DNA from 3 places in the Streptomyces sp. NPDC025651 genome. Region 1 is predicted to be linked to each of the others. Evidence: riboswitches for the same ligand, from Rfam matches in the RefSeq annotation. Region 1 holds a riboswitch; each other region holds the start of a gene.
What was found. A riboswitch is a leader RNA that binds a small molecule or an ion and turns the genes downstream of it on or off. The one in region 1 is predicted to bind cobalamin.
Positions count from the first base shown of each region.

Region 1 (9,627 bases):
GGGCGCGGGGGCGGTTGAGGGTGATGTGCGCCGCGCGGCCCTCGACGCGCAGGACCACGGGGTCGTCGGCCGCGGTCATCGGACGGCCTCGGTGAGGCCGCGGGCCACGATCACGCGCATGATCTCGTTCGTTCCTTCCAGGATCTGGTGGACCCGCAGGTCCCGGACGATCTTCTCGATGCCGTACTCGCTCAAGTAGCCGTATCCGCCGTGGAGTTGGAGGGCGCGGTCGGCCACGGAGTAGCCGGTGTCGGTGGCGAACCGCTTGGCCATGGCGCACAGTTCGGGGGCCCGCGGGTCGCTCCGGTCCAGGGCGTCGGCGGCCTGGCGCACCAGGGCGCGGGCCGCGGACAGCTCCGTGGCCATGTCGGCGAGCCGGAACCGCAGGGCCTGGGAATCCAGGAGGCGCGCGCCGAACGCCTCGCGGTCGGCGAGGTGGGCGATGCCGCGGTGCAGGGCGCTCTGCGCGCCGCCCAGGGAGCAGGCGGCGATGCCGAGGCGTCCGCCGTTGAGGCCGTTCATGGCGATGCGGAAGCCCTCGCCCTCGGCGCCGAGGCGGCGGTCCGCGGGGACGCGTACGCCGTCGAGGACGACCTGTCGGGTGGGCTGGGCGTTCCAGCCCATCTTGCGTTCGTCGGCGCCGAAGGACAGGCCCGCGTCGTCCCGTTCGACGACGAACGCGGAGATGCCGCCGGGCCCTTCCTCTCCGGTGCGGGCCATGACGACGTACACCTGCGAGGTGCCCGCGCCGGAGATGAACTGCTTGACGCCGGTGAGGACGTAGTGGTCGCCGTCGCGTTCCGCGCGGGTGCGCAGGGCCGCCGCGTCGGATCCGGCGCCGGGTTCGGTGAGGCAGTAGCTGCCGAGCGTCTCGGCCGCGCACAGGCCGGGCAGCCAGCGGGCGCGCTGGCTCTCGTCGCCGTAGCGGTCGATCATCCAGGCGACCATGTTGTGGATGGAGAGGTATCCGGCGATGGAGGGGCAGCCGGTGGCCAGGGCCTCGAAGACGAGGGTTCCGTCGGTGCGGCCGAGCCCCGAACCGCCGTGTTCCTCGCGTACGTAGACACCGCCGAGGCCCAGTGCGGCGGCCTTGCGCAGTACGTCGACGGGGAAGTGCTTGTCGCGGTCCCAGGCGACGGCGTGCGGCGCGAGGTGTTCCTCGGCGAAGTCGAGCGTGACCTCGGCGAGGGCGAGCTGGTCCTTGGTGAGGGCGAGTTGGCCCTTGGCGAGGGTGCCGTTCGGCGACGTCATCGCGGTCATCCCATCGTGGGGATGGTGAAGTCGGCGCCTTCCCTCGCTCCGGATGGCCAGCGCGAGGTGACGGTCTTGGTGCGGGTGTAGAAGCGGATGGCGTCGGGGCCGTGCTGGTTGAGGTCGCCGAAGCCGGAGCGCTTCCAGCCGCCGAAGGTGTGGTACGCCACCGGGACCGGGATGGGTACGTTGACGCCGACCATGCCCGCGCCGACGCGGCGGGAGAAGTCGCGCGCGGTGTCGCCGTCCCGGGTGAAGATGGCGACGCCGTTGCCGTAGGAGTGCTCGGTCGGCAGGCGCAGGGCCGCCTCGTAGTCGGCCGCGCGGGACACGCACAGGACGGGGCCGAAGATCTCCTCGCGGTAGATCCGCATGCGCGGTGAGACCCGATCGAAGAGCGTGGGCCCGGCGAAGAAGCCGTCCGCGTGTCCGGGCAGGGTGAAGTCGCGTCCGTCGACGACGAGTTCGGCTCCTTCGCCCACGCCGATGTCGACGTAGCGGCGTACGCGGTCGAGGGCTTCGCGGCTGACCAGCGGGCCGAAGTCGGCCTCGGGGTCGTCGGAGCGGCCGATGCGCAGCTCGGCGACGCGTTCCTTGAGGCGGGCGACGAGCGCGTCCGCGGTCTCCTCGCCGACCGGCACGGCGACCGAGATGGCCATGCAGCGCTCCCCCGCCGAGCCGTATCCGGCGCCGATGAGGGCGTCCACGGCCTGGTCGAGGTCGGCGTCCGGCATCACGATCATGTGGTTCTTGGCGCCGCCGAAGCACTGGGCGCGCTTGCCGTTCGCGGCGGCCGTGGCGTAGATGTGCGCGGCGATCGGGGTGGAGCCGACGAAGCCGAGGGCCTGGACGCGGGAGTCCTCGAGGAGGGTGTCCACCGATTCCTTGCCGCCGTTGACGACGTTGAGGACGCCGGGCGGCAGGCCCGCCTCGAGGAAGAGCTCGGCGAGCCTGAGCGGTACGGAGGGCGCGCGCTCGGACGGCTTGAGGACAAAGGAGTTGCCGCAGGCGAGGGCGGGCGCCGCCTTCCACAGCGGGATCATCGCGGGGAAGTTGAACGGGGTGATCCCGGCGGTGACGCCGAGCGGGACGCGCAGGGAGTGCACGTCGATGCCGGTGCCGGCGTTGTCGGTGAACTCGCCCTTGAGCAGGTGCGGGATCCCCGCGGCGAACTCCACGACCTCCAGGCCGCGTTGCAGGTCGCCATGGGCGTCGGAAACGGTCTTTCCGTGCTCGCTGGACAGCAGGCGGGCCAGCGACTCCCGCTCCCCTTCGACGAGTTGGAGGAACCTCAGCAGCACGCGGGCGCGCCGCTGGGGGTTCCACTCGCCCCACTCGCGCTGCGCGGCAGCGGCATCGGCGATCGCCGCGGTCGTCTCCGCGCGCCCGGCCAGCGGCACCTGCGCCTGTACGGAACCGGAGTTGGGGTCGTAGACATCGGCGAAGAGTCCGGACGTGCCGGACACGTGCTTGCCGCCGATGAAATGTGTCAGTTCACGGACCATGAGAGCCTGCTCTCGTCGGGTGAGATCCGGGGATGGCACGGCAGACCGACGGCGGCACCGGGGTGGGGGTGCGCGGCCGGGAATGACGTGGGACGCGAAGGCTCAGGAGCCGTCGCGGAGTCGGGGGGCGTCAGGGGCCACCGCTCGCTCCGCCGGTTCACCTGGGTCGTGGGTACGGACCGGTGCCATGCGTGTCTGCTCCATCCTCGTGGACAACACGGAACACCCCGCGGCCGGTATCCTGACTCCCGGATCAGCGCGCGTTCTCCCGCCTTCCCGACGGCACTTGTCCGTCAGTGGCGCATCGCTCCACGAGAACGCGCTCCCCGGTCACAGTGGCGGGACCGCGCCGGATTCACACCGGCTTCCCTGCACCGCGGGCTCTGGTCACGAACATATAGTTGGACGTCCTAGTAAGTCCACCCCGACTTACACGAAGGCCGGAAGCAGCGCCTCCGCCACCGCCTCGACCGAGGGCGGGAAGACCTCGGCCTGCTCCAGCAGTTGCGGGCGGCGGAGTAGGGCGGGGCAGGGACGTTCAGGTCGGTGCGTGGTGGGCCAGCGCGTGGTGCGGGTCCTGCTCGCCTTCGACGGGCGCGGGGTCGGCGTGGACCAGCGCCGCGGTCAGCCGGGGCACCGCGTGCAGCAGCGCGTGTTCGGCGTCGACCGCCACCTGGTGCGCCTCGCGCACGCCGAGTGAGCCGTCCACGAAGACCGCCACTTCGGCGCGCAGCCGGTGCCCGATCCAGCGCATCCGCAGCTCGCCGACACCCCGTACGCCCGCCACGTCCAGGAGAGCCCGTTCGGCCGCGTCGACCAGCGCGGGATCGACCGCGTCCATGACGCGCCGCAGGACCTCGCGGGCGGCGTCCCGCAGCACCAGCAGGATCGCGGCCGTGATGAGCAGCCCGACCACCGGGTCGGCGAACCGCATGCCCAGGGCTGCGCCGCCCGCGCCGGGCAGCACGGCCAGCGAGGTGAATCCGTCCGTGCGGGCGTGGAGTCCGTCGGCGACCAGCGCGGCCGAGCCGATCTCGCGGCCGACGCGGATGCGGTACCGGGCCACGCATTCGTTGCCGACGAAGCCGACGAGCGCGGCGGCCGCCACGACGGGGACGTGCTGCATGTCCCGTGGGTTCAGAAGCCGTTCGAGGGCCGTCCACCCGGCGAACGCGGCCGAGGCGGCGATGGTGAGCACGATGACGAGGCCCGCGAGATCCTCGGCCCTGCCGTATCCGTACGTGAAGCGACGCGTCGCGGCCCGCCTCCCCAGGACGAACGCGATGCCGAGCGGCACCGCGGTCAGGGCGTCCGCGGCGTTGTGCACGGTGTCGCCGAGCAGGGCGACGGAGCCGGAGACCACGACGACCACGGCCTGTGCGAGGGCCGTGAGCCCCAGCACGGCGAGCGACATCCAGAGCGCCCGCATCCCGCGCGCCGAGCTCTCCATGGCGGTGTCGACCTTGTCGGCGCTGTCGTGGGAGTGCGGCACGAAGAGATGCCGCAGGCGGCGCCGGAGGGAATGGGCGTGGGGGTGGGAATGGGCGTGGGGGTGGGGGTGTCGATGCGGGTGAGGGTGCTCGTGGTCGTGGCGGTCGCTCACGTGGGGCCCCTTCCAGTACGCGGACTTCCAGTACGCGGACGGCGCCCCTCATTGTGTGCGTACGAGCGCCCGCGAGGCGTGCGTATGGCTACACGCATGCGGCCCTCACCTGCGCATCTTTCGCACCGGCACGGTGCGAGGTCCCTGCGGTGTCGCTGTGGGGCGACTACCGCGCGCTCAGCAGCCCATCGCCCACGTGTGGGAGTCGCCGCGGTCGTTGGCGGTGGCGTTGTAGCCGACCTCGTCGCCCGGGCGGAGGCAGATCGTCATGTCGCCGCCGGTGGAGGGCCACTGGACGGCGTCCTCGTGGACCTGGACGTGGTCCTTGACGCCGGGTCCGGAGATCCCGTGGTTCGCCCAGGAGGAGTCCTCGTCGGCGATCCAGCTCTCCCACCATTCGTCGTCGCCCGATGCGTTCATGCGCTGGCCGCCGAAGTTGGCCTCGGTCCAGGCACAGAAGTTGCCGCTCGGGCAGTCCGCCGCCGACGCGGGTGCGGCCGTGGTCAGACCCATGCCGGTGGCGAGCAGAACGGCGGCGAGCAGGGCTACGGGGTGTTTCATGAAGGGTTCCTTTCCTTGCCTACTGCGGTGAGTGAGTGGTGCTGCGCGGACGGCCCGTCGAGTTCTGCGGTGAGCAGTTCCCGCGCCTCGGCGAGTGCGTGCGCGCGCATCTCCCGGTAGGCGGCGCGGTCGCTCGGCAGGGCCTTGGACTTGAGGTTGTTGACGTGGGTGACCGCCCGGAACCAGCGGCGCTGGTCGCCGTAGAGACGCCGCTCCGCGGTGGCCAGGCAGCCGTCGGTGTGGTGGCCGATGACGTGCCCGCTGGGCAGCTTGAGCCTGAGCTCGGTGGGGCCGGTGCCGAACAGCGCGCGGTCGACCCGGCGGGCTTCGGCCGCGTCGGAGGGCGGGCGGCCGGGGCGCGGCGGGGTGAGTCCGCGACCGGTCAGGCAGCGGTCGGTGAGCAGGAGTTGCGCTGCCTTGAGGGTGTCGTCCGGGCTGAGCGAGACGGTCGGTTCGCGGGGCGTACCGCAACCGGCCAGGCCGGCGAGCGGGGCCAGCAGACACAGCGCCGTGAGCGCAGCGCCGCGCGTGCGCCGCCCGGGGTTCACCCCTGCTCGCAGTCAGGGTGTCGGCCGGTGTCGAGGGCGTCGAACTCGTCCCACCACTCCCAGCCCCCCGAGTGGTCGGCGCCGTGGATCCTGCGCCGCGGACAGGGTCGCGGACTCGGGACGTGCGGGGCGTACACGGTCGTGTCGACCTGTGAGCCGGACGACTTGGCGTGGCGGTGCGCGCGGTCGGCGGGCACGGCGAATCCGCCGGCCGCCCGGTCGCGGCGCCAGGCGCCACCCGCCCCCGCCTCTCCCGGCTCGGGCCAGGAGCAGACCTTCCCCGGCGCGCCCCCGGCCGGGGGCGCGAGCGGAGGTGACGCGGTCGGCGCGGGTACCGCGAGGGTGCCGGACACGGCAAGGACAGGGCGGCTCAACAGGGCCTCCGGGTGCGACAGCTGGACGATGCACGCGCTGCCTTCCCGGGCGTTGCCGCAGGCAAGCGCGGCGCCCGGAGACGTCACTCGAAACAGCGAGTTGTCATATCGCGGCGAGCACGGCCCACGGCACGCACGCCCACCTCTGGCCCCGCGTCTTCCCCCCCGAACCCCGCACCCGGCCCCGGCCCCGGCCCCGGCCCGGAGAGCTTCGCCCGGCCGACGAGGCGCGCTACACGGCCTCGTCCCGGTGCGTGGGCCGGCCGTCCAGGACCGTCAGGAGCACCGGCAGGTCCGGCAGGTCGGTGGCGGCGGTGGTGAGCGGGTCGTCGGCGAGGACGGTGAGGTCGGCGCGGTGGCCGACGGCGATGCGCCCCGCCTCGTGCTCCTCCCCCGCCGCGCGGGCCGCGTTGACGGTCATGCCCCGCAGCGCCTCCAGGGCGGTGAGCGCCTGCTCGGGGCCGTGCGGGGCCTGGTCGAGGTCGCGGCTCGGGCGACGGTGGCGGGCGCCCGCCATGACGGCGAGCGGCGGGTAGGGGGCGATGGGCCAGTCGGAGCCGAGGACGACCGTGGCGCCCGAGTCCCACAGGTCGCGGCAGCGCCAGGCGCGCGAGGCGCGCTCCTCGCCGAGGCGGCGCGACCAGTTGTCGGTGTGGTCGGCCCGGGTGAAGTCGCAGCAGTGGGTGGGCTGCATGGAGGCGATGACGCCGAGTTCGGCGAAGCGGCCGAGGGTGTCGTCGGGCACGGTCTCGATGTGCTCGATCCGGTGCCGCACGTCTCGCCCTCCTGCGGCCATGGCCTTCTCGACGGAGTCCAGGGCGTGGCGCACGGCCGCGTCCCCGATGGCGTGGGTGGCGGTGGGCACGCCCGCGCGGTGGAGCGCGCCGATGACGTCGGTGTACGCGGCCGGGTCGGGCCAGAAGGCGTGCGTGGACTCCCCGTGGCAGTCGGGGCGTTCGAGCCAGGCGGTGCCGTTGTCGATGGTGCCGTCCATGAAGAGCTTGACGCCCGCGGTGCGCCACAGGGCGCCGCCCGTGCCCTGCCGCTCGATGAGCGCGCGCAGCCCGTCGGCGTCGGTGCCCGGCTGGCACCAGGGGGCGACGCGCAGCCGCACCGGCAGCTCGCCCGCCGCGTCCAACTCGGCGTACAGCGCGAGGCTTTCGCCGTTCGCGTCCATGGCGTGCCCGCCGGTCAGACCTGCGGCGGCCATGGCGTTCAGGGCCGCGGCGAGCCGGGCGCGGCGCTCGCCGTGCGTGGGCCGCGGAGCCACGCGCTCGACGAGTTCGCAGGCTGCGTCCTCCAGGAGCAGCCCGGTGGGCCGACCCGCTTCGTCGCACACGACCTCGGCCGCCTGGTCGAAGGTGCGCGGGCCGTCGACGCCGGCGAGTTCGAGGGCGCGCGGGCTGGCCACCATGGAGTGGGCGTCGAAGAGTTGGAGCAGGGCCGGGACATCGTCGAGGACGGGGGCGAGGGCCTCGGCGGCCACGGGGCGGTCCCCGAAGACGTTCGGGTCGAGGCCCCAGCCGCGCAGCCACGCGCCGGGGGCGAGCGTCCCGACCTCACGGGCGAGCGCCTCGCGCACCGCGGCCAGGTCGGCGCAGCCCGACAGGTCGAGGCCGTCGGTCAGCTCGGCGCCGGAGACGGGGTGGAGGTGCCCGTCGACCAGGCCGGGCGTCACGACGGCGCCCTTCAGGTCGATCACCGTCGTGGCGCAGTCCGCGAGCGCGCGTACGTCGTGGTCGTCGCCCAGCGCGGAGATCCGCCCCGCGGACACGGCCAGGGCGGTCTGCGGCAGGAACCCTCCGGTGGCCGGGTCGAGCAGACGGGCGCAGAGCAGGACGAGAGGGGTGGACACCAGGGGGCTCCTCGGGGCGGGGTCGGCGGGTGACGGAGGTCAGTGCTGGGCGGACGTGTCGGGGTCGGCGGTCAACGTCCCGTACTCGAGCCCGAGTTCGCGCTCGGCCGTGGTGACCGCCATCCGCCTCACCGCTTCGGGGCGGTTGCTGACGTCGGTACTGGCGTGGGTGCCGAGACCGTCGAGCACCACCAGAATCTGAATGGCCGTCACATCGGGGTCGGCGGTGCGGAATTCGTCGCGCTCGACGCCCTCACGGATGAGCCCGGCGAGTCGCCCGCGCCAAGCGGCCTCCTGCTCGGCCACGCGGTCGCGGAGCACGGGGCGGTAGCGCCTGAGATGCCGCGCGTTGATCCAGAGTCGGCTGATGTCGTCGTACGCCTCGCCGCTCGCGCGTGCGAAGAACCGCGCGAGGTGCGACGTGGGGTTTCCCCTGGTCCGCTCGACCGGCAGGAGGCCGTCGAGCTCGGCGCTCGCGGCGCTGCCGAACGCCTCGGCGACGAGGTCCTCGGCGGAGGGGAAGTAGTGGCTGATCAATCCCGGGCGCACGTCGAGCTCCTCGCCGATGCGCCGGAGGGTGATGCACTCCAGGCCCTCCGTCAGGGCGATGGCGGCGGCCGCGGCGACGATTTCCGCACGTCGGGCGGCCGGTGATTTCCGAACTCGCTTGCGCTGAACGCTTGACGACATGCCCGCAACGCTATTGAGTGTGCGACCAATAAGCAAGCAGACGGCTGCGGCGAGCACCCTCGGAGGGCTTCATGGCGTCCACGATCCCCGACCCGCACCCAGGCACGGACGGCGCGCACGCGGCGGCTGTGCCGCTGGACCCGGCGGGCCGCATCGAGGTGCACGGGATCGACCACATTCCCGAGCGGGAACGCCACGGCCGCCCCCGGGAGCTGTTCGCCGTGTGGGCCGCGGCGAACGTGAACTATCTGAGCCTGGTGGTGGGCGGCGCCCTGATCCTCATGGGTCTGACCCTCCGGCAGGCCCTCGCGGTGATCGTCGTGGGCAATCTGACCTGGCTCGCGGTGGGGCTGCTCGCCGTCTCGGGTCCCGCCTCCGGCACGCCGAGCGAGGTGGTCATGCGGGCCATGTACGGCGTCCGCGGCAACCGCGTGAACATCGCGATCACCGGCTGGGCCATCTGCATCTGCTACATCGCGCTCAATCTCTCCGCCGCGGCCCTCGCCGCCTTCTCCCTCGTCGACAGGGCCGGGGTCCCGCTCACCACCGGCACCAAGATCGCTGTCGTGGCCGTCATCGCCGCGCTCACCCTGGCCATCAGCGTCTACGGCCACGCCACGATCATGAAGCTGTATCTGCCGATCACGGTGGCCCTCACCCTGGCCTTCGCCGTCGTGGCCCTCTACGTGCTCGACCGCACCGACTTCGGCTACGCGCCCGCCGAGCCGCTGACCGGCGCCGCCCTGTGGACGGCCCTCGTGGGCGGCGTCACGCTCATCGCCTCAGGACCGCTCTCGTACACCAACAGCGCCGACTTCTCACGCTACCTGCCCCGCGCGACCTCGCGGAAGGCGATCGTGGGCTGGACCGCGCTCGGCGGGTTCCTGCCCAGCGTGGTGGTCTGTTCCCTGGGCGCGTTCGCGGCGACCGCAGTCCACATGACCGACCCGCAGACCGCGCTGGAAGGCATCCTGCCGAGCTGGTTCACGCCCGCCTTCCTGCTCGCCCTGGTGCTCGGCACGATCTCCCTCAACGCACTGACCGCGTACAGCGCGGGGCTCGCCCTGCAGTCCGCGGGCGTACGCATCCGCCGTTCCCTCAGCGTCCTCGTCGACGGCGCGTTCGCCGTCGCGCTGACCCTGTACGCGCTGCTCGTGTCCAACTTCCTCGACACCGTCAGCAACGTCCTCCAGCTGACCGTCGTCCTGCTCGGCCCCAGCATGGCGGTGTACGCGACGGA
Region 1 covers NZ_JBVHLZ010000016.1:147,711-157,337, reverse strand. Annotated here, with positions in the region: gene ACZ4D5_RS39155 (enoyl-CoA hydratase/isomerase family protein) at 1-79, opposite strand, end outside; gene ACZ4D5_RS39150 (acyl-CoA dehydrogenase family protein) at 76-1,251, opposite strand; gene ACZ4D5_RS39145 (CoA-acylating methylmalonate-semialdehyde dehydrogenase) at 1,257-2,756, opposite strand; cobalamin riboswitch at 2,971-3,150, opposite strand; gene ACZ4D5_RS39140 (cation diffusion facilitator family transporter) at 3,295-4,359, opposite strand; gene ACZ4D5_RS39135 (peptidase inhibitor family I36 protein) at 4,537-4,920, opposite strand; gene ACZ4D5_RS39130 (hypothetical protein) at 4,917-5,468, opposite strand; gene ACZ4D5_RS39125 (hypothetical protein) at 5,465-5,842, opposite strand; gene ACZ4D5_RS39120 (amidohydrolase) at 6,075-7,697, opposite strand; gene ACZ4D5_RS39115 (TetR/AcrR family transcriptional regulator) at 7,737-8,387, opposite strand; gene ACZ4D5_RS39110 (purine-cytosine permease family protein) at 8,459-9,627, shown strand, end outside.

Region 2 (9,627 bases), on a different contig from region 1:
GGGCGGTCTCGTGCAGGCCGGTGAGGCGGTCGTCGATGCCCGCGCCGTAGTTCTTGACGTGGTCCATCGGCTTGGAGCCCTCGCCGAGCGACTCGCACGCGGTGATGATCGCGGCATAGCCCTCGCGCATCGCCTTGGTCGAGAAGTTGGTGTGCGCGCCGGCGCCGTTCCAGTCGCCCTTGACCGGCTTCGGGTCGAGGGTCGCGGAGATGTTGAAGTCCTCGGCGGTGCGGTAGAGCAGCCAGCGGGCCACCCACAGCTGGTCGGAGACCTCCAGCGGGGCCAGCGGGCCGACCTGGAACTCCCACTGGCCGGGCATGACCTCGGCGTTGATGCCGGAGATGCCGAGGCCGGCCTTGAGGCAGTTCTCCAGGTGCGCCTCGACGACGTCACGGCCGAAGATCTCGTCCGAGCCGACGCCGCAGTAGTAGCCGCCCTGCGCGGCGGGGAAGCCGCCGACGGGGAAGCCGAGCGGGCGGTCGCCCTCGAAGAACGTGTACTCCTGCTCGATGCCGAAGATGGGCTCCTGCGCGCCGAAGCGGGCCTCGACCTCGGCCAGTTCGGCGCGGGTGTTGGACTCGTGCGGCGTCATGTCCGTGTTCAGGACCTCGCACAGGACGAGGATGTCGTCGCCGCCGCGGATCGGGTCCGGGCAGCTGAAGACGGGCTTGAGCACGCGGTCGGACGCGTGGCCCTTGGCCTGGTTCGTGCTGGATCCGTCGAAGCCCCAGAGCGGGAGCTCGGCGACCCCCGCCGCGCTCTCGGGGCCTGCCAGTATCTTCGTCTTCGAACGGAGCTTGGCGGTCGGCTCGGTGCCGTCGATCCAGATGTACTCAGCCTTGAACGTCACGGGGCCTCATCCTTAAAGCTCGGTACGGCGCAGAACGTGCGGGTGCTGCGGTGCCGTGGTGATGTGCGGCAGCCTGGCAACCGGCGATTTCCCGACCGTTGCTCTCATGTGAACCCCGTGTTACCTGGGGCGAGTATGGCTCACATCACCCGGCGGGCCCCGGCGGGCGTCACTTGATGACCGCGTTGGCGGCCGCGATGACCAGGCCGATCGTCGCGTCGGCCCCGCCGATCAGGACGGCGGAGCGGCGCCGGTAGCCGACCCGCAGCGCGGCGAAGGTGCCCCAGCCGAACAGGAGCGCGGCGTTCAGCATCAGCCCGGCGTAGGTGACCGGGGTCTCGGACCAGCCGAGGGCTCCGGCCGCGATCAGCAGGATCACGGTGGGCCAGCAGGCGATGATCACCGGCCACTCGTCGACGAGCGCCCAGGCCAGCTGTCGCCAGCGGTGGGCGCCCGTGCCGGGCCGGTGCGTGGACATGTGATGCGCGTATCCGTGCGCGAGCGCGGCCGTGCCCGCGGTCACCATGACCCAGGCCGCGTCGTAGTACGGCGTGTAGGGGGTGCCCTCCGACTGCAGTGCCGCGAGCATCGCGCTCGCGAGGACCGTTCCGTATACGCCCCCGAACATCCAGCTCCGCACGGCGCGCTCCCTTCCGTGTGCCGGACGGTGCGTCCGGTCGGCGGCGGTGGAGCCATCCACGCTATGGGGGCATGTGTAACGGTTTGCCGGACATTGCGCATCGGTCGCTGTTCAACCACGGCCGTGCGGCGGCCGCGGCCTCAGCGCGACAGCGCGTCCCGCACCGCCTCCTCCGTGCGGGCCACCACCGCCGTACCGTCGTCCGCCGTGATGATGGGGCGCTGGATCAGCTTCGGGTGCTCGGCGAGCGCCCTGATCCAGCGGGCGCGGCCCGAGGCGTCGCGCGGCCAGGCCTCGCGGTCCTTGAGGTTCAGGTCCTTGGCGGCCTGCTCCGTGGTCCTCGTGATGTCCCAGGGTTCGAGGCCGAGGCGGTCCAGGACGGCGCCGATCTCGTCCTCGGTGGGCACGTCCTCGAGGTAGCGGCGCACGGTGTAGTCGGCGCCCTCCGCGTCGAGCAGGGTGAGGGCACCGCGGCACTTCGAGCAGGCGGGGTTGATCCAGATCTCCATGCGCACACGCTACCCGCGAACCACCCGCCCCAGGCCGCTCGGCGCCGCTCTGTTCGAATACCCCAAAGCCCTTCTGGCCAGCGGCGATTGTCAGTGCCCCGCAGTAGAATCACAGTAGTGTTCGAGGGCGCCCGACGGGGGGTCCTGACCGCGACAGGAGGATGCCTTGCCCGCTGCCGCACTCACATCGAAGCGTGTGTCCAAGACCGTACCGAAGCCCGTCCTGATCGACCTGCCGTACGCCCCGCTGGAGAAGAAGGCGCTCCCCGCCGGACGCCCGCGTGAGTGGTACGTCAACCACAACCGCCGCCTCAAGGCCATGCGCCTGGCCATCGCGCTGCTCGACTCGGGCGTCTATCTGCCGAACCAGGCGAAGAACAGCACGATACGGCGCATGGCGGAGGACGTCGGGATCCATCCGCCGTCCGACATCACCTGCCACATGGTGCGTGCGCTGATGCGCTACAGCAGGTGAGCAAGTGCGGTGCCCGTGGGGCGGGTTGGCCCCGTGGGTCCCGCGTTCTCGCACGATGTCCGTGTGGGCCCGGGTGATTTCCGCCCGGGCCTGTGCGTGCACTTGTGCGATGGGACATGCTGTGGCCATGACCCAGCAGGAACCCGCCGGCACCCGGCCGGCCCCCGTGGGCGAACTGCCGCTCCTGACGACCGCCGAACTCCCGGACGGCGCCCGCCTTCCGGTGCGGGCCCTGCGCGCGCCGGAGCCGGAGCGCTTCCTTCCGTCCGGCTCGGGACCGGCACCGGGCCCGCCCCCGGCCCCGGCGGTCCTGATCCTGCCCGCGATGGGCACGCCCGCCCGCTTCTACCGCCGCTTTGCGCACGCCCTGCGCGACGAGGGCCTGACGGCGCTCACCGTCGACCTGCGCGGCCAGGGCGAGGCGACCCCGCACGTCACCGACCCCGCCGCGCCCGACCACGGCTACCGCACCGTCGTCGAGGAGGACCTGCCCGCCGTCGTCGCGGCGGTCCGTGCCGCACTCGGCACCGAGCCGCCCCTGTACCTCCTCGGCCACAGCCTGGGCGGCCAACTCGCGCTGGTGCACGCCTCCCTGGGGGTGGGCCCCGGCGTCGACGGCGTGGTACTCGTCGCCTCGGGCTCGGTCTGGTACCGCGCGTACGGCCCGCTGCGCGCCCCCGCCCTGCTCGTCGGCGAGCTCCTCATCGCGGCGACGGCGACCGTGCTCGGCCGCTGGCCCGGCACCCGCCTCGGCTTCGGCGGCAACCAGCCCAAGGGCGTCATGCGCGACTGGGCGCGCCAGGGCCGCACCGGGCGCTACGGGGCCAGGGGCTCCGCGCTCGACTACGAAGCCGCGCTCGCCGCCCTGGACCTGCCCGTGCTCGCGGTCGGCGTCGAGGGCGACACGTACGCTCCCGCGTCCGCCCTCGACCACCTGCTCTCCAAGGTCCCGAGGGCCCGCCTCACCCGCCGCCGCTACACCGCGCAGGAGGCGGGCGCCCGGCTCGACCACTTCGCGTGGACCCGCGCGGGCGCCGCGCTCGCCAAGCAGGTGGCGGGGTGGGTGGCCGAAGAGGAGCGGCCCGGCGGGGGAGCGGACGCCGCCGGGCCCGGGAGCTGATCCGGTCACCCGTTCGCCGTATCCGGCATGCGCGCCGGGCCCCGGCCGCATTGGCTGCTGCTGAGGGCCGGAGCGGCGACCGCGGGGCGACCGGCCGTCCGCCGCGAGCGCGAGAGGGGAGCGAGCATGACGACCCCGGAGGCACGCGCGACGACCCCCGAAGCACGCGCGCGTGCGGGCAAGGCCGCCCGCAAACGCGCCTCGCGCTCCTCCCACGGCGCCTGGATACCCTCCGCCGACCGCCCCGACCCGGTGGCCGTCCTGGAGCGCCAGGGCGCCGACCGGGTCCAGGAACTGCTCCCCATCCGCTACGGCCGCATGGCCGCGTCCCCCTTCGCCTTCCTGCGCGGCGCGGCCGCCGTCATGGCGGGCGACCTCGCCGCCCAGCGGCACACCGGCCTCACCGTGCAGCTCTGCGGCGACGCCCACCTCATGAACTTCGGCCTGTTCGCCTCGCCCGAACGCGCCCTGCTCTTCGACCTCAACGACTTCGACGAGACCTGCCCCGGGCCCTTCGAGTGGGACGTCAAACGGCTCGCCGCCAGCGTCGCCGTCGCCGCCCGCGAGAACGGCACGGGCGAGAGCGGCGCCCACGAAGCGGCGCGGGACGCCGTGGCCGCGTACCGCAGGAGCATGCGGCGCCTGGCGGGCCTCGGCGAGCTCGCCGTCTGGTACGAGCGCATCGACGCCCGCGACCTGCCCCCTCTCGCGCGCCCCGGCGCCTGTCGCGACCGCGTGACGGCACGCCTGGACCACGCCCGCAGGCGCACCAGCCTCCAGGCGCTCGGCAAGCTCACCGAGGTCGTGGACGGCGAGCGCCGCATCGTCCACGACCCGCCGCTCCTCGAACCGGTCGGCGCCCCCGACATGGCCGCCCTGCGCAAGATCTTCGGGGACTACCGCTCCACGCTCGCCGAGGAGCGCCGCCTCCTCCTGGACCGCTACCGCTTCGTCGACGCGGCCCGCAAGGTCGTCGGCGTCGGCAGCGTCGGCACCCGCTGCTTCATCGTGCTGCTCGCCGGGCGCGACGCGGGCGACCCGCTCTTCCTGCAGATCAAGGAGGCGGTGCGGTCCGTCGTCGAGGACCACCTGCCGACCGGCCCCCACATCCACCCCGGGCACCGCGTGGTGGCGGGGCAGCGGCTGCTCCAGGCGGCGAGCGACATCTTCCTCGGCTGGATGACGGGGCCCCAGGGCCGCGCCTTCTACTGGCGCCAGCTGCGCGACATGAAGGGCTCCGCGGACCTCGCCGCCATGTCGGCCGACGAACTGCGTGCCTACGCCCGGCTGTGCGGCACCGCCCTGGCCCGCGCCCACGCGCGCTCCGGCGACCGCATCGCGATCGCCGCCTACCTCAGCGGCTCGGACACCTTCGACCGCGCCGTGGCCGACTTCGCGCTGCGCTACGCGGCACAGAACGCCCGGGACCACGCGGCGCTCACCGCGGCGATCGACTCCGGCGTGATCGGGGCGGCACCCGGGATCTGAAGGGCCCTGGCCGTCCTCGGCCCATGGCGCCGCCCGTGCCCGTGTTCACCCTCGGCGGCACCGTCTCCGCGCGGGGCGGCGGCAGTTCGCCCCGCCTGACCGGCGCCGAGATCCTCGCGGCCACCGGCGCGGTCCCGCCGAGCGTGTGGCGGTGGCGAGCGCCGCGGGGCACGGTGTCGTCGTGGTGCAGGGCACCGACCCCCTGGAGGAGACCGGCCCCGGATCCGAGAGCGACATGCTCGGGCGCGGCCTGCTCCCCGCGGGCGACCTGGACGCGCCGAAGGCCGGACTCCTGCTGCACGCCCTGCTCGCGGACGGCGCCGACCGTGCCCAAGTGGCCGACGCCTTCCGGGCGTTGACCGACCGCTAGCCGATCTGGTCCGGGGTGACCGTCAGCCAGCGCTTGTCGGCGGTCACCTTCTGGCCCAGCTCCCGCTGGCGCTGCGCGTTCTTCTTCTTCATCCCGTCGAGCTGCTTCATGTACGCGTCCTTGCGGTTGACCCAGACCCGTACGCCGCCGTGCTCCACGTCCGCGGAGTGGAACAGCATCGGGCCGTCGCTGACCGGGGTGTCACCGGCGGCGAGGAGCGGCTTCCTCCACTCGTCGATGTACGTGTTGATCGCCGCGGGCTTGCCCTCGTACCAGGTCAGCGGCGCCCACAGGTTCGGCGTCAGCTCGCGCTCGCCGAGCTTCTCGCGGTCCTTCTCGCCGAAGCGGCCCTCGGCGATCTCCTTGCGGGAGGTGGTCACTTCACCCGTCTTGCGGTCCTTGAGCTGCATGGAGACGCCGATGACGTTCTGCGGCTTCACGCCGTAGCCGTACTTCGGGTCGCCGAGGACCATGCGCACCAGGTCCTCGGCGGCCGCGCTGACCACGTACACCTCGATGCCGTGCGAGCGCAGCGTCTTGTAGAGCTGCTGCATGCCGCGCGAGAACTCCGGCGCCTTCACCTCGGTCTTCGTGAGCTTCCCGCCCTCGTAGTACTCGGCGGGGATCGGCTTCTTGTACGCCAGGAGCTCGTCGACGTACCCCTTGAGCTCGTTCAGCGTGAAGCCGGAGAAGATCTGCGCGGCCCACGGGTAGCAGACCTGGTCGTCCACCTCGCACAGCCGGTTGTAGTAGCTGTAGAGGCTCTCCTTGTGCCCGGCCTTGTCCTTGAAGGGGATGACCTTCAGGGACGGGTCCATCGTCTTGCGGGTCAGGACGCCCTTCATCTCCAGGAACGGCAGCAGCGACTCTTCGAGGTCGTTGCGGTATGTCGTGTTGTCCGCGTCGAACACGGCGTACGCGCCCTTGTGGTCGTTCTTCGCGATGACCTTGCCGAGCTGCTTCGCGACGGGCTTCGGCCAGTGCGACAGCTCACGGGCGGTGGCCGCCGAGGTGTCGGCGGCGCCGGCCTCGCTCGTCGGCCACAGCGTGCTGCCCGCGAGGACGGCGGCGGCCAGCGCGCCCGTGGTGCCGATGACGGCCAGCTTGCCCTTTGCCCGTACTGCCATGTCTCTACGTCCCTGCCGTTCCCTGAGAGCGATGCGCGGCCCCGTCCGGAGCGGCGCGCAATGCTATGGGGCGACGCCGGCATTTCCCATGATCGAAGTCACCGTGCGCAGGGGGCATGGGGCAGGGGAACACGGGTAGCCGAAGCGGACGCCGGGACGGTGCGGGGCGACCGTGTGCGAGAGCCCTGCGCGGGGCTCGCGTGCCGGACTCACGTGCCGGGTTCGCGTGCCGGGCCGCCAGGCCGAGGACGCCCTGTACGCGAAGCTGACCGCGGCGGGCGTGCGGATCGCGGGCGAGACGAGGACAAGCCGTACGGCAGCCGGGAGTTCGGCACCCTCGATCCGGCGGGAAACCGCTGGTCGTTCGGCACCTACCGGGGCGAGCCGAGGCCCGGGCCGACCCTCTGGACAGGCGTGATAACTTGCGCAAGCCAGTCAAACCCACACCTGGGCCAGGGAATCCGGTGAGAATCCGGAACTGACGCGCAGCGGTGAGGGGGACGGGCGGGGCCACGGCCACTGGGCGTCTTCGGACGCCTGGGAAGGCGCCCCGCCCGGCCGATCCCGAGTCCGAAGACCTGCTGGCGCCTCCGCTCGCACACCGGGCGGCGGAGGTCGTGACGCAGGCCAGGCTCCGCGTATGAGCCGTGAGACTCAAGGGATCACGTGTCCTCGAAGAACCGCCGTATACGTACGTTCGCCCTGCTCGGCGCCGGAGCGCTCGCACTCACCGCGTGCGGCGGCTCCGCGGAGAAGACGGCGGGCAAGGACGCGAAGGGCTATCCCGTGACGGTCGCCTCCTGCGGCAAGGAGGCCGAGGTCGAGGCGCCGCCGCGGCGGGCCGTCTCCCTGGACCAGGGATCCACCGAGATCCTGCTCTCGCTCGGCCTCGCCGACCGCATGGTGGGCACCGGCACGTGGACCGACCCGGTCCTGAAGAACCTGGCCGAGGACAACGCGAAGGTGGAGCGGCTCTCCGACCGCTACCCGGCACTGGAGAAGGTCCTCTCCAAGGAGCCCGACTTCGTCAGCGCGTCCTTCCTCTACACGGTCGGCAAGGGCGGCGTCGCCGACCGGATGAAATTCACCGAACTCGGCGTCCCCGTCTATGTCTCGCCCACCGACTGCGCGGGCAAGGACAACGACGGCGGCGGCGACGGCAAGCGCGTCAGGACGCTGACCATGGACACCGTCTACGGCGAGGTGCGGGACCTGGCGAAGGTCTTCGGGGTCGAGAAGCGCGGCGAGAGGCTGATCGATGAGCTGAAGGGCCGGACAGCGAAGGCCACGAAGGACATCGACGCCTCCGACGTGACGCTCCTGTACTGGTTCGCCAACTCCGACGCCCCGTACATGGCGGGCTGCTGCGGCGCCCCCGGGATCATCACCCGCGAGCTCGGCGCGAAGAACGTCTTCGACGACACGCGCGAGGAATGGCCGCAGATCAACTGGGAGACGGTCGCCGACCGCGACCCCGACGTCCTCGTCATCGGCGACCTCACGCGCAAGTCGCAGTCCGCGGAGAGCGCCGATGCGAAGATCAAGTTCCTGGAGACCAACCCGGCGACGAGGAACCTGACCGCCGTGAAGAAGAAGCGCTACGTCCTGCTGAGCGGCCAGGCCATGAACCCCACGATCCGCACGGTCGACGGCGTCGAACAAGTGGCGGCGGGTCTACGGAAGTTCGGACTGACGAAGTGACGCCCGGCATGCGGGGCGAGCCCTCGCGCCCGCCGACGTCCACGGCGGGCGACGCGGCCGCGCCGGCGCGCGGTGCCGCTGCGGCGGCTGACGCGGTCGCGGCCCGGGGCGTCGGCTCGGTGTCCGAGGCCGCCCCCGCACCCGCCGTCCCGCCGGTCGCGTCTGCCGTCCCGCCGGTTGTATCTGCTGTCCCGCCGGTCGCGTCTGCCGTCCCCTCGGCCGCACCCGCCCTCCCTCCGGCCGCACCCGCCCTCCCCTCGGTCCCCGGTGTCCTGCGGCAAGGGCTGCTGTGGCTCGGGGGCCTCGGGGTGCTCGTGGTGTCCGTGGCCGTTGCCGTCACCATCGGGCCCGCGGACATCTCCGTGCCCGACGTGTGGTCCGCCGTCGCCGCGCACCTGGGGTGGGGCGAGGCGCGGCTCACGCCGATCAGGGACGGCATCGTGTGGAACCTGCGGATGCCCCGCACCCTGCTCGCCGCGGTCTGCGGCGCCGGGCTCGCGGTCTGCGGGGCCGTCATGCAGTCCCTGCTCCGCAACCCCCTCGCCGACCCCTTCGTGCTCGGGGTGTCGTCCGGGGCGTCCACCGGAGCCGTCGCCGTCGTCGTCCTCGGCGTCGGCGGGGGAGCGCTGTCGGTCTCGGCCGGTGCCTTCGTGGGCGCGCTCTGCTCGTTCGCCCTGGTGCTGCTGCTCAGCCACACCCTGGGCGGCACGACGGACCGGGTCGTCCTGTCCGGCGTCGCGGCCATGCAGCTCTTCTCCGCGCTGACGTCGTTCGTCATCCTCGCGGCGGGCGACGCGGAGACCACGCGCGGCGTCATCTTCTGGCTGCTCGGCTCGCTCAGCGGGGTCGGCTGGACGGACGTGTGGCTGTGCGGGGCGGTGCTCGCCACGGCGCTGCTGATCTGCCTGTCCCACGCCCGCACGCTGGACGCCTTCGCGTTCGGCCAGGAGGCGGCGGCGACCCTGGGCGTCCGGGTGGCCCGCACCCGCCTCGTCCTGCTCTGCACGACCGCGCTGCTGACCGCGGCCCTGGTCAGCTCGGCGGGCGCCATCGGCTTCGTCGGCCTGGTCCTGCCGCACGCGGCCCGCGCGATCGTCGGCTCCGGTCACGCGCGCCTGCTCCCGGTCACGGCACTCGCGGGCGCGGTCTTCGTGGTCTGGGTGGACACGCTGGCCCGCACGGTCCTCGACCCGCAGGAGGTCCCGGTGGGCGTGGTGACCTCGCTCATCGGCGTACCGGCGTTCGTGGCGGTCCTGTACCGGACGCGGAGGGCGACGACATGACGTACGAAGCGATGCCCTCCGAAACGGCTTCCCTCGCCCCCGAAGCCCAGCCTCCGGACACCGT
Region 2 covers NZ_JBVHLZ010000001.1:1,140,325-1,149,951, forward strand. Annotated here, with positions in the region: gene glnII (glutamine synthetase) at 1-850, opposite strand, end outside; gene ACZ4D5_RS05370 (hypothetical protein) at 1,020-1,490, opposite strand; gene ACZ4D5_RS05375 (arsenate reductase family protein) at 1,631-1,999, opposite strand; gene ACZ4D5_RS05380 (hypothetical protein) at 2,166-2,474, shown strand; gene ACZ4D5_RS05385 (alpha/beta hydrolase family protein) at 2,602-3,594, shown strand; gene ACZ4D5_RS05390 (DUF2252 domain-containing protein) at 3,721-5,082, shown strand; gene ACZ4D5_RS05395 (hypothetical protein) at 5,234-5,452, shown strand; gene ACZ4D5_RS05400 (HAD family hydrolase) at 5,449-6,579, opposite strand; cobalamin riboswitch at 6,995-7,179, shown strand; gene ACZ4D5_RS05405 (ABC transporter substrate-binding protein) at 7,246-8,280, shown strand; gene ACZ4D5_RS05410 (FecCD family ABC transporter permease) at 8,289-9,563, shown strand; gene ACZ4D5_RS05415 (ABC transporter ATP-binding protein) at 9,575-9,627, shown strand, end outside.
Region 2: it holds a riboswitch for cobalamin, as region 1 does, so the genes downstream of both, ACZ4D5_RS05405 (ABC transporter substrate-binding protein) here and ACZ4D5_RS39145 (CoA-acylating methylmalonate-semialdehyde dehydrogenase) in region 1, are expected to answer to the same signal.

Region 3 (9,627 bases), on a different contig from region 1:
ACGCGCACGGGGCCACTGGCTGTGCCGGAGGCCGGCACGTACGACATCGACACGACGGCATCGTCCGTACGCTTGCGCACGCGCTCGGTCTTCGGGCTCGTCCCGGTGCGCGGCACGGTCACTCTCGCCCGGGGCACCGTGGTCGTCGCCGACCCGGTCGAGGAGTCGACGGTGGACGTCACCATCCGTACGGACACGTTCGACTCGGGGCTGCGGCGGCGCGACCGGCACGTCCTGTCCGCCGACTACCTCGACGCGGCGACCTACCCCGAGATCGACTTCCGAGGTCACCGGCTCCGGCGCACGGATCAAGGGGTGGTGCTGGAGGGGGAGTTGACGGTCCACGGGGTCACCAGGACCGTTGCCGTGGCGGTCGACTCGGCCGTCACCGAGGGCAGGCGGCTGACCGTCCGCGGCACGGCCACCGTCGACCGGTACGCCTTCGGCGTGACCAAGGCCAAGGGCATGACGGGTCGTCGGCTGCGCATCGGCCTGGAGGTCCGCGCGACCCGCTGAGTGCGGCCGGACGCCTCCGGGCGTCCCCGAACGGCGCCCAGGAAGTGCCGGGCGCCCCGCGTCCGCGAGAATCATGGGCATGGCAGCGCTGAGCGAGATCCTTCCCGTGGAAGCCGTCCTCCTGGACGCCCCGGCCGCCGACTGGCGCGAGGCCGTGCGGCGCGCCGGTGACCTGATGGTCGCCACCGGCGCCGCCACGGACACGTACACGGCGGAGATGATCGAGAACGTCCAGGAGAACGGGCCCTACATCGTCATCGCGCCCGGGCTCGCCTTCGCGCACGCCCGGCCCTCGCCCGCCGTGCTGCGCACCGGGATGTCCTGGGTGCGCCTCGCGGCCCCGGTGGAGTTCGGGCACGAGGCCAACGACCCCGTCGAGCTGGTCGTCGGCCTCGCCGCGCGGGACGCCTCCGAGCACACCGCGGCGATGGGCGCGCTCGCCCGGCTGCTCGCCGACCCCGACACGGCGCGCGCCCTGCGCGAGGCGGCCACGCCGCAGGAGGTGCACGCGATCCTGTCCGGCGGACCGCGGGATGCGGGAGCGCGGGAAGCGGGTCCGGGGGAGGCGGGCTCGCGGAAGGCGGCGGCGCGCGGCGGCGGGGACCTGCACAAGATCCTGACCGTGTGCGGCAACGGCGTCGGCACGAGCCTGTTCCTCAAGCAGACCGTCGAGGGCGTCCTGGACCGCTGGGGGTGGAGCGGATACGTCACCGTCGAGGCGACCGACACCATCTCGGCCAAGGGCAAGGCGAACGAGGCCGTCGCCATCCTCACCTCGCGGGAGATCGCGAGGACGCTCGGCGACGTCGGCGTACCGGTGAAGGTCGTCGAGGACTTCACCAGCGCGGCCGAGGCGGACCGCGTGCTCCGCGACACGTACGACGTCTGACGGCGCGAGGGCAGGAGAGCCGCGCGCGAGGGCAGCCGAGCCGCGGAGAACGGAGACGGAGAATTCATGGACTGGCTCGTGTCGATCGCGGAGTTTCTCGTCAACGAGATCCTCAGCCAACCCGCCTACCTCATCGGCCTCATCACGGCCGCGGGCCTGATCGCCCTGAAGAAGACGGCCGGGCAGATCGTCGGCGGCGCCATCAAGGCGACGCTCGGCTTCCTGCTCATCGGCGCGGGAGCCACCCTCGTCGTCGGCGCGCTGGCCCCGCTCGGTGAGATGATCCAGGGCTCCACCGGGGCGCACGGCGTGATCCCCACCAACGAGGCCATCGTCGGCATCGCCCAGCAGCAGTACGGCGCGCGCGTCGCCTGGCTGATGATCCTCGGCTTCGCGATCAGCCTGCTCCTCGCGCGCTTCACGCCGCTGCGGTACGTGTTCCTGACCGGCCATCACATGCTGTTCATGGCCACCCTGTTGACGATGGTCCTGGCGATCGCGGGCCGGTCGTCATGGGTCGTGGTGGTCGTCGGCGGCGTACTCCTCGGCATTCTGCTGGTGGCCATGCCCGCCTTCGCGCACCCCTGGACCAAACGCGTCACCGGCAACGACAGCGTGGCGATCGGGCACTTCGGGACGGCCGGGTACGTCGCGGCGGGCGCCACCGGGCAGTTGGTGGGCCGCCGCAGCCGCAGCACCGAGGAGATGAACCTCCCCGAAGGGCTGCGCTTCCTGCGCGACTCGATGGTCGCGACCGCCCTGTCCATGGTGCTCATCTACCTGATCATGTCGCTGGTCTTCCTGGGCAAGGTCGGCAAGGAGGAGGCGTTCAAGGCGTTCGGCGACGACGGGGCGGCGGGCGCGAGCGGCGTCGGCGACTACGTCATGCAGTCGGTCATGCAGGGCCTGCAGTTCGGCATCGCCGTCGCCGTGATCCTCTTCGGCGTCCGCACGATCCTCGGCGAACTCGTCCCGGCCTTCCAGGGCATCGCGCGGAAGCTGGTGCCCGGTGCGGTGCCCTCGCTGGACGCGCCCATCGTCTTCCCCTACGCCCAGAACGCCGTCCTGATCGGCTTCATCTCCAGCTTCATCGGCGGTCTCGTCAGCCTCGGCCTGCTCGCCTGGGTCTTCCACCCGGCCTTCGGTCTGGCGCTCGTCCTGCCCGGCCTGGTCCCGCACTTCTTCACGGGCGGCGCGGCCGGTGTCTACGGCAACGCGACCGGCGGCCGGCGCGGCGCGGCCCTCGGCGCCTTCGTCAACGGCGTCCTCATCACCTTCCTGCCCGCCCTGCTCCTGAAGGTCCTCGGCGCCTTCGGCGAGGAGAACACCACGTTCGGAGACGCCGACTTCGGCTGGTTCGGCACGCTCATCGGCTACGCGGCCAAGGCGGGCGAGGCCGGCGGGATCGTCCTGATGCTGCTGATCGGGGCGGCGATCCTGTTCGGCGCGATCGTCGTCCAGAAACGGGTCGTGGAGACCGGCTGGGACCCCGGCGCCCACCGCGACGCCCTGCTGCCTCCGGACGAGGTCCTGACGCCGGGTCCCGCCCAGGCCGCCGCCGGTTCCCCGGTGACGTACGCGAAGATCGCACCGCCGCGCGGGGCACCGAAGCCGCCTCCGCCGCCGGGCAGTTGACCCTCGCGCCAGGAGGCAGGTCCGGCGTCGCTCCTCGACCGGGGCACCCAAGTCCCGACCGGACGCCCAAGCCCCTGGAGCGAGGGGAGAGCCGGGAATATTGACTGGGGGACGCGGCGGACCGCCTGCCATCATGCCGATCATGAGCAGCGATCTGCGGCGGAGGTATGCCGCGTACCGATGGACCCGCGCGTCGGACGGCGCGTCGGGCGCCGAGGTGCACCACCTCACCGGAGCGGGTGCCCCCGACCTGTACGTGAAGGCCGCCCCCGTCACGTACGACGGCTCACCCCTGGACCTGTCGGGCGAGGCCGACCGCCTGGCCTGGCTGGCCGGGCGGGGCATCCCCGTGCCGCGCATCGTCGAGCGCGGCGCCGACGAGCGAGCGGCGTGGCTGGTGACCGAGGCGGTGCCCGGCAGGCCGGCGTCCGACGAGTGGCCCGAGGAGCAGCGGTCCGCGGTGGCCGATTCACTCGCCGGGCTCGCCGCCGCCCTGCACCGACTGCCCCTGGAGGACTGCCCGTTCGACCGTTCGCTCGCGGTCACGATGGAGCAGGCCGCGCGCAACACGGCCGAGGGCCTCGTGGACCTGGACGACCTCGACGAGGAGCGCGCCGGATGGACCGGGCGGCGCCTCCTCGACGAACTGCGCCGCACCCGCCCGGCGACGGAGGACCTGGTGGTCACCCACGGCGACTTCACTCCGGAGAACGTCCTGCTCGACCCGGACACCTGCCGCGTCACCGGAGTCGTCGACGTCGTCCGCCTCGGCAGGGCGGACCGCCACATCGATCTCGCCGTCGTCCTGCGGGAGTTGGCCACCGAGGAGGATCCGTGGTTCGGCGCCGCGTACGCGGAGCGGTTCCTCGCGCGATACGGCGAGCACGCGGCGGTCGACAAGGAGAAGCTGGACTTCTACCAGCTGCTCGACGAGTTCTTCTGATCCTTGCGAATACTGTGGGCGGATGTCTGATCGAACGGATGACGTGGGCGAGGCCGAGCGGGTCACCGCCGCGGTCACCGCCGCCTGGCAGCAGCTGACCGGCTGGCTGAGGGTGCACGCACCCACCTCGTACGCCTCTCTGCTGCCGCCCGCCCCGGAGGAGGAGATCCGCGCCGCCGAGGATGCGTCGAGGCACTGCCTCGGGTACGGGCTGCCCGTGGAACTGGTCGCCCTGTGGCGGCTGTGCGGTGGTGTGGAGCACCAGTACATCGAGGAGAACGAGGACGAGGGGGAGGTCGGATCCGGGGCCTTCCTCCCGGACGGGATCCTCTTGGCCCCCGCCGACGCGGTGCGCCCGCGGCTTCCCGGATACGGGGAGCCGCGCGACTACTGGGACGGCGCCCGGGTCGTGCCGTGGCTCACGTGCGACGAGGCCGGGCCCGAGTACGGCCAGTACGCGTCCGCGGCCGGTGTCGGCGGCTGGACGACGATGGACGGCCCCGCGACGGAGAACCCGGCCCATCCGTCGATCGCCGCCTATCTGGAGAGGGTTCACCGCACCTTGACCGTGGGACCCGCCGACCTGATGGGCCGCGACGTCCCCGGCACCGTCTGGGGCTGTCTCGTCTGGGACGACCCGGACGATCCGTCGCTGGACGACGCCCTCCCGTACTGGACGCCAGTCCACTGAGCGAGCAGGGCCCCCACCCCGAGGGTGGGGGGCCCTGGACGTTCGGGGCCGCAGCTCCTACGCATGGCCTCTGAGCAGGGGCGTACGCGGTGGTGGTGTGCGCTCGGGCGTGCCACCGCTGCGACCGCCGTGCAAGTTGTCAGGCAGATCAGTTGCGCACTAGTGTCACCACGCCTTGGTGAACGGGAAATCCGGTGTGATGCCGGTGCGGCCCTCGCCACTGTGATCGGGAAGTCCGGCTCCAGCCCTCGCGGCAGCCACTGGGTGCGCACGCACCCGGGAAGGCGGAGTCCGGTCGGTACGACCCGTCAGCCAGGAGACCGGCCAAGGCGCGTTGTCCATCCACGAGGTGCTGGAGAGGGTCTGCTGAGCCATGCACATAGCCGAGGGTTTCCTCCCGCCGGCGCACGCGATCGCCTGGGGCGTAGCGTCCGCGCCGTTCGTCGTCCACGGAGTCCGCTCCCTGACGCGTGAAGTCAAGGAACACCCGGAGAGCACCCTGCTCCTGGGCGCGTCCGGTGCCTTCACCTTTGTCCTGTCCGCCCTGAAGATCCCGTCCGTGACGGGCAGTTGCTCGCACCCCACGGGAACCGGGCTCGGAGCCATCCTGTTCCGGCCACCGATCATGACGGTGCTCGGCACCATCACCCTGCTCTTCCAGGCCCTGCTGCTCGCCCACGGTGGGCTCACCACGCTGGGCGCCAACGTGTTCTCCATGGCGATCATCGGGCCCTGGGCCGGATACGCCGTCTACCGGCTCCTCAAGCGGTACGACGTGCCGCTGATGGTCGCCGTGTTCTTCGGCGCGTTCGTCGCCGACCTGTCGACGTACTGCGTCACCAGCGTCCAGCTGGCCCTGGCCTTCCCCGACCCCAGCAGCGGATTCATCGGCGCCCTGGGCAAGTTCGGAGGCATCTTCGCCGTCACGCAGATCCCCCTCGCCGTCAGCGAGGGACTCCTCACCGTCCTGGTGATGCGGCTGCTCGTGCAGTCCAGCAAGGGCGAGCTGACGCGGCTCGGCGTGCTGCTGCAGGGCAAGCGGCCGGCCGCGGAGAAGCAGGAGACGAAGACGGAGGCCAGCGCCTGATGAACCGCAACACGAAGATCAACATCCTGCTCCTCGCCGTCGTCGCCGCGCTCGCGGTGTTCCCGCTGGTGTTCGGCCTCGGCGACCACAAGGAGGAGCCGTTCACCGGTGCCGACGCGCAGGCCGAGACGGCGATCACCGAGATCGAGCCGGACTACGAACCGTGGTTCTCGCCGCTGTACGAACCGCCGTCCGGTGAAGTCGAATCCGCGCTGTTCGCCCTCCAGGCGGCCATCGGCGCCGGCGTCCTCGCGTACTACTTCGGGCTGCGCCGAGGGCGACGCCAGGGGGAGGAGCGTGCGCTGAGGTCGCAGGACGCGCCGAAGGAGGACACCGCCGAACGGCAGGGCGACGCGGTGGACGCCCGGTCCGACCACGAACAGGTCTGATCGGGCGTGCTGCCCATCGACGCGGCGGCGCACAGCAGTCACTGGCGCCGCCGTCACCCCGTCGACAAGGCCGTACTCGGGCTCGGGCTCACCGTCCTCGCGATCTCCCTGCCGCCCTGGCCGGGAGCCGCCCTGGTGGTGGTCGCCGCACTCGCCGTGCTGCTCGGGCCCGCGGGCGTGCCGCCCCGCAAACTGTGGCGCGCCTACCGGGTGCCGCTCGGCTTCTGCGTCACCGGCGCCCTGACCCTCCTCGTCCAACTCGGCGGCCCCGACGGCTTCGTGGCGCTCGCCGACGACGGCCCCGCGCGCGCGGGCGGTCTGCTCCTGCGGACCTCGGCGGCCTCGCTCGGCGTGCTCCTCTTCGCCTTCACCACACCGATGTCGGACCTGCTGCCCCGCCTGGTGAAGGCCGGCGTGCCCGCACCGGTCGTGGACGTGGCGCTGGTGACGTACCGGATGAGCTTCCTGCTCCTGGACTCCATGAGTCGCATCCGGCAGGCGCAGGCGGCCCGGCTCGGCCACACCACGCGGGCCGCCACCTGGCGCTCGCTCGCGGGCCTCGGCGCCACCGCGTTCGTGCGGGCCTTCGACCGGGCGAGCCGGCTGCAGGCCGGGCTCGCCGGACGCGGCTACGACGGCACCCTGCGGGTCCTCGTGCCCGAGGCCCGGATCTCGCGGGCCTTCGTCGCGGCTAGCGCGGCGCTGCTCGTGGGCCTCGCGGCCCTCACCCTCGTACTCGAAAGGTTCCTGCCATGAGCGAGCCGCGTGCCCTTCGCGAGCCGGGCGCCCCCAGCGGGCCGAGCGGCCCCCTGGTCTCCCTGCGTGCGGCCTCGTACGCGTACGAGGAAGGCCCCACCGTGCTGAGCGGCCTGGACTTCGACGTCGTGGAGGGCCGGGCCCTCGCGCTGCTCGGGCGCAACGGCAGCGGCAAGACCACGCTGATGCGGCTGCTCAGCGGCGGACTGCGCCCGGACGTCGGCGAGTTGACGGTCGAGGGCGCGCGTGTGACGTACGACCGCAAGGGGCTGACGCGGCTGCGCACCACGGTGCAGCTCGTCGTCCAGGACCCGGACGACCAGCTGTTCGCCGCCTCGGTCGAACAGGACGTGTCCTTCGGTCCGTTGAACCTGGGGCTGCCCGACGCGGAGGTCCGGGCCCGGGTCGCCGAGGCGCTCGCCGCGCTCGACATCACCGCCCTGGCCGACCGCCCCACCCATCTGCTCTCCTACGGGCAGCGCAAGCGGACCGCCATCGCGGGCGCGGTGGCGATGCGTCCCCGCGTGCTGATCCTCGACGAGCCGACCGCTGGCCTCGACCCCGACGGCCAGGAGCGTCTCCTGGCCACGCTGCAGCGGCTGCGCGACGCGGGGACCACCGTGGTCATGGCGACCCACGACGTGGACCTGGCGCTGCGCTGGGCCGACCACGCCGCGCTGCTCACGCCCTCCGGGGTGCGGACCGGGCCGGTGGCCGAGATGCTGGCCCACCGCGACCTGCTGACGCAGGCGGGGCTGCAGCTGCCGTGGGGGATCGCGGTGGCGGAGCTGCTGCGGGCGCACGGTCTCGTCGCCGGGAGCGGGGAAGAGCCCCGCACACCCGAGGAGTTGGCGTCCATCGCGGCACGCGGCGGCCGGTGACGGCTCGTCCTGCGACCACGGTCTGTCCAGTGATCATGGTTACAGCCCGAAGGGCTGGCAGGTCCGGTCCGCCGGGCGTACTCTTCGCAATGCTTCGTCTGTTGACGAAGTGACAACTGAATGCATGCGCGACTGGGGAAAGCCGGTGGGAATCCGGCACTGACCTGCAACCGTGAGCGGCGCTCGACGCCGTGAGTCGGATCGCCCGGCGCGCCATGTGCACTGCTTCTCACTGTCATGGTCTGCAGCGTGGAGCCCTGAGCCCCTGGTTCATCGGCCCCTGCCGCTTCCGCACGGAACGCGCGTCAGGGGTTTGTTGTGCGGCACGGGCGTTCGGGGTCCGTGCGCGGGCCCCGGCCCGAAGGACCCGAAATGGCCCGTGCGACACGCGTGTTCGCCGCCGCGCTCGGCTTGCTCCTGTCCGCCGTCGCCCTCGGCGTCGGCGCGGCACCGGACACGGCGCACGCCCTGGACGCGCGACGCGGCAGGGCCGGATTCTGTCCGAACGGCAACGGCGTGACCGTGGTGGTGGACTTCCGCGAGCTGGGCGGTACGACCCTCGTGCGCTGCGCGGTGGGCAGCCAGGCCAGCGGGCTCGCCGCGCTGAAGGCGGCCGGCATCGACGTGACCGGCACCAACAGGTGGGGCGAGTCGTTCATCTGCCGCCTGGAGGGCAAGCCCGGCACCGGTCGTGAGCCGTGCATCGACACCCCGCCGACCAAGGCGTACTGGTCCTACTGGCACGCCCCCAACGGCGGCGCCTGGACCTACAGCCAGCAGGGCGCGACCTACCGCACCCCGCCGAACGGCAGCTTCGAGGGCTGGTCGTTCTCCCTCAACCGCGAGGCGGACGAGGCGCCTTCGCCGCGGGTGGCGCCCCGGCGGCCCGCGGGTGGCGGCTCCTCCGGCTCGGGCGGTTCGGGAGGTTCGGGTGGGTCCGGAGGCTCCGGTCCCATCGGTGGAGGCGGCAACTCCGGTGGGGGAGCGGGCGGTTCACCGGGCGGCGGCACCGGCGCGGGAACGGGCGACGCCCTGCCCGGCGTGGTCGCGGGCCTCGGCCAGGACGCGAAGCCGCAGGAGGGCGACCTGCCGGACGAGGGCGCGGCGAAGAACGAGAACAGGAACAGGAGCAAGGGTGAGAAGGGCGAGGACGGCAAGAAGAAGAACGAGGACGGCAAGGCGAAGTCCGCCGAGCCCACCCCCACCTCCTCCGCGTCCGGTTCACCGAGCCCGGTGACCACCCCGAGCGAGGCCGCCGACTGGACGGGCGGCGACGGCCGGCGCTCCGTCGAGGCCGCCGGGTCGTCGGGCGCCCCGACCGGCGCCCTGCTCGGCATCGCGGCCGCCGCACTGCTCGCCTCCGGCGCCGGATTCACGGCATGGCGCCGCAAGCGCACGGCCCGCCCGGACACCACCTCGTGACCGCCGCGTCCGGGCGCCACCTTGTGGGCGCCGCACTCGGGTGCCGCTGCACGACCACCGCCCTCGGAGGCGCCGCGTGATCGCCGATCTCGGATGGCGCCGCGCGGCCACCGTACTCGGGTGCTACGGGTGCTGCGGACGCTCCCGTGTGGCTGTTGTGCTGGGGCGCCGCCGCGGAGACGCCGCCCTCGGGCGCCGCGTGATCGCCGATCTCGGAGGCGCCGCGTGACGGCAGACTTCGAACAGCGTCGCGTGGCCGCCGGACCCGTAAGGCGTCGCGCGGCCGCCGCGTTCGGGCGTCGTGGGCTGCCGCGCGCCGTGCATCCGGGGGCCTGGTGGGTGTGGGCGCTCGGGATGGCTGCCGCGGCGAGTCGCACCGTCAACCCCGTGCTGCTGGTGATGATCCTTGCCGTCGTGG
Region 3 covers NZ_JBVHLZ010000003.1:159,214-168,840, reverse strand. Annotated here, with positions in the region: gene ACZ4D5_RS12995 (YceI family protein) at 1-516, shown strand, start outside; gene ACZ4D5_RS12990 (PTS sugar transporter subunit IIAB) at 596-1,405, shown strand; gene ACZ4D5_RS12985 (PTS ascorbate transporter subunit IIC) at 1,472-3,040, shown strand; gene ACZ4D5_RS12980 (APH(3') family aminoglycoside O-phosphotransferase) at 3,180-3,983, shown strand; gene ACZ4D5_RS12975 (SMI1/KNR4 family protein) at 4,006-4,674, shown strand; cobalamin riboswitch at 4,834-5,017, shown strand; gene ACZ4D5_RS12970 (energy-coupling factor ABC transporter permease) at 5,048-5,761, shown strand; gene ACZ4D5_RS12965 (energy-coupling factor ABC transporter substrate-binding protein) at 5,761-6,150, shown strand; gene cbiQ (cobalt ECF transporter T component CbiQ) at 6,157-6,906, shown strand; gene ACZ4D5_RS12955 (energy-coupling factor ABC transporter ATP-binding protein) at 6,903-7,787, shown strand; gene ACZ4D5_RS12950 (hypothetical protein) at 8,160-9,209, shown strand; gene ACZ4D5_RS12945 (CbiQ family ECF transporter T component) at 9,435-9,627, shown strand, end outside.
Region 3: it holds a riboswitch for cobalamin, as region 1 does, so the genes downstream of both, ACZ4D5_RS12970 (energy-coupling factor ABC transporter permease) here and ACZ4D5_RS39145 (CoA-acylating methylmalonate-semialdehyde dehydrogenase) in region 1, are expected to answer to the same signal.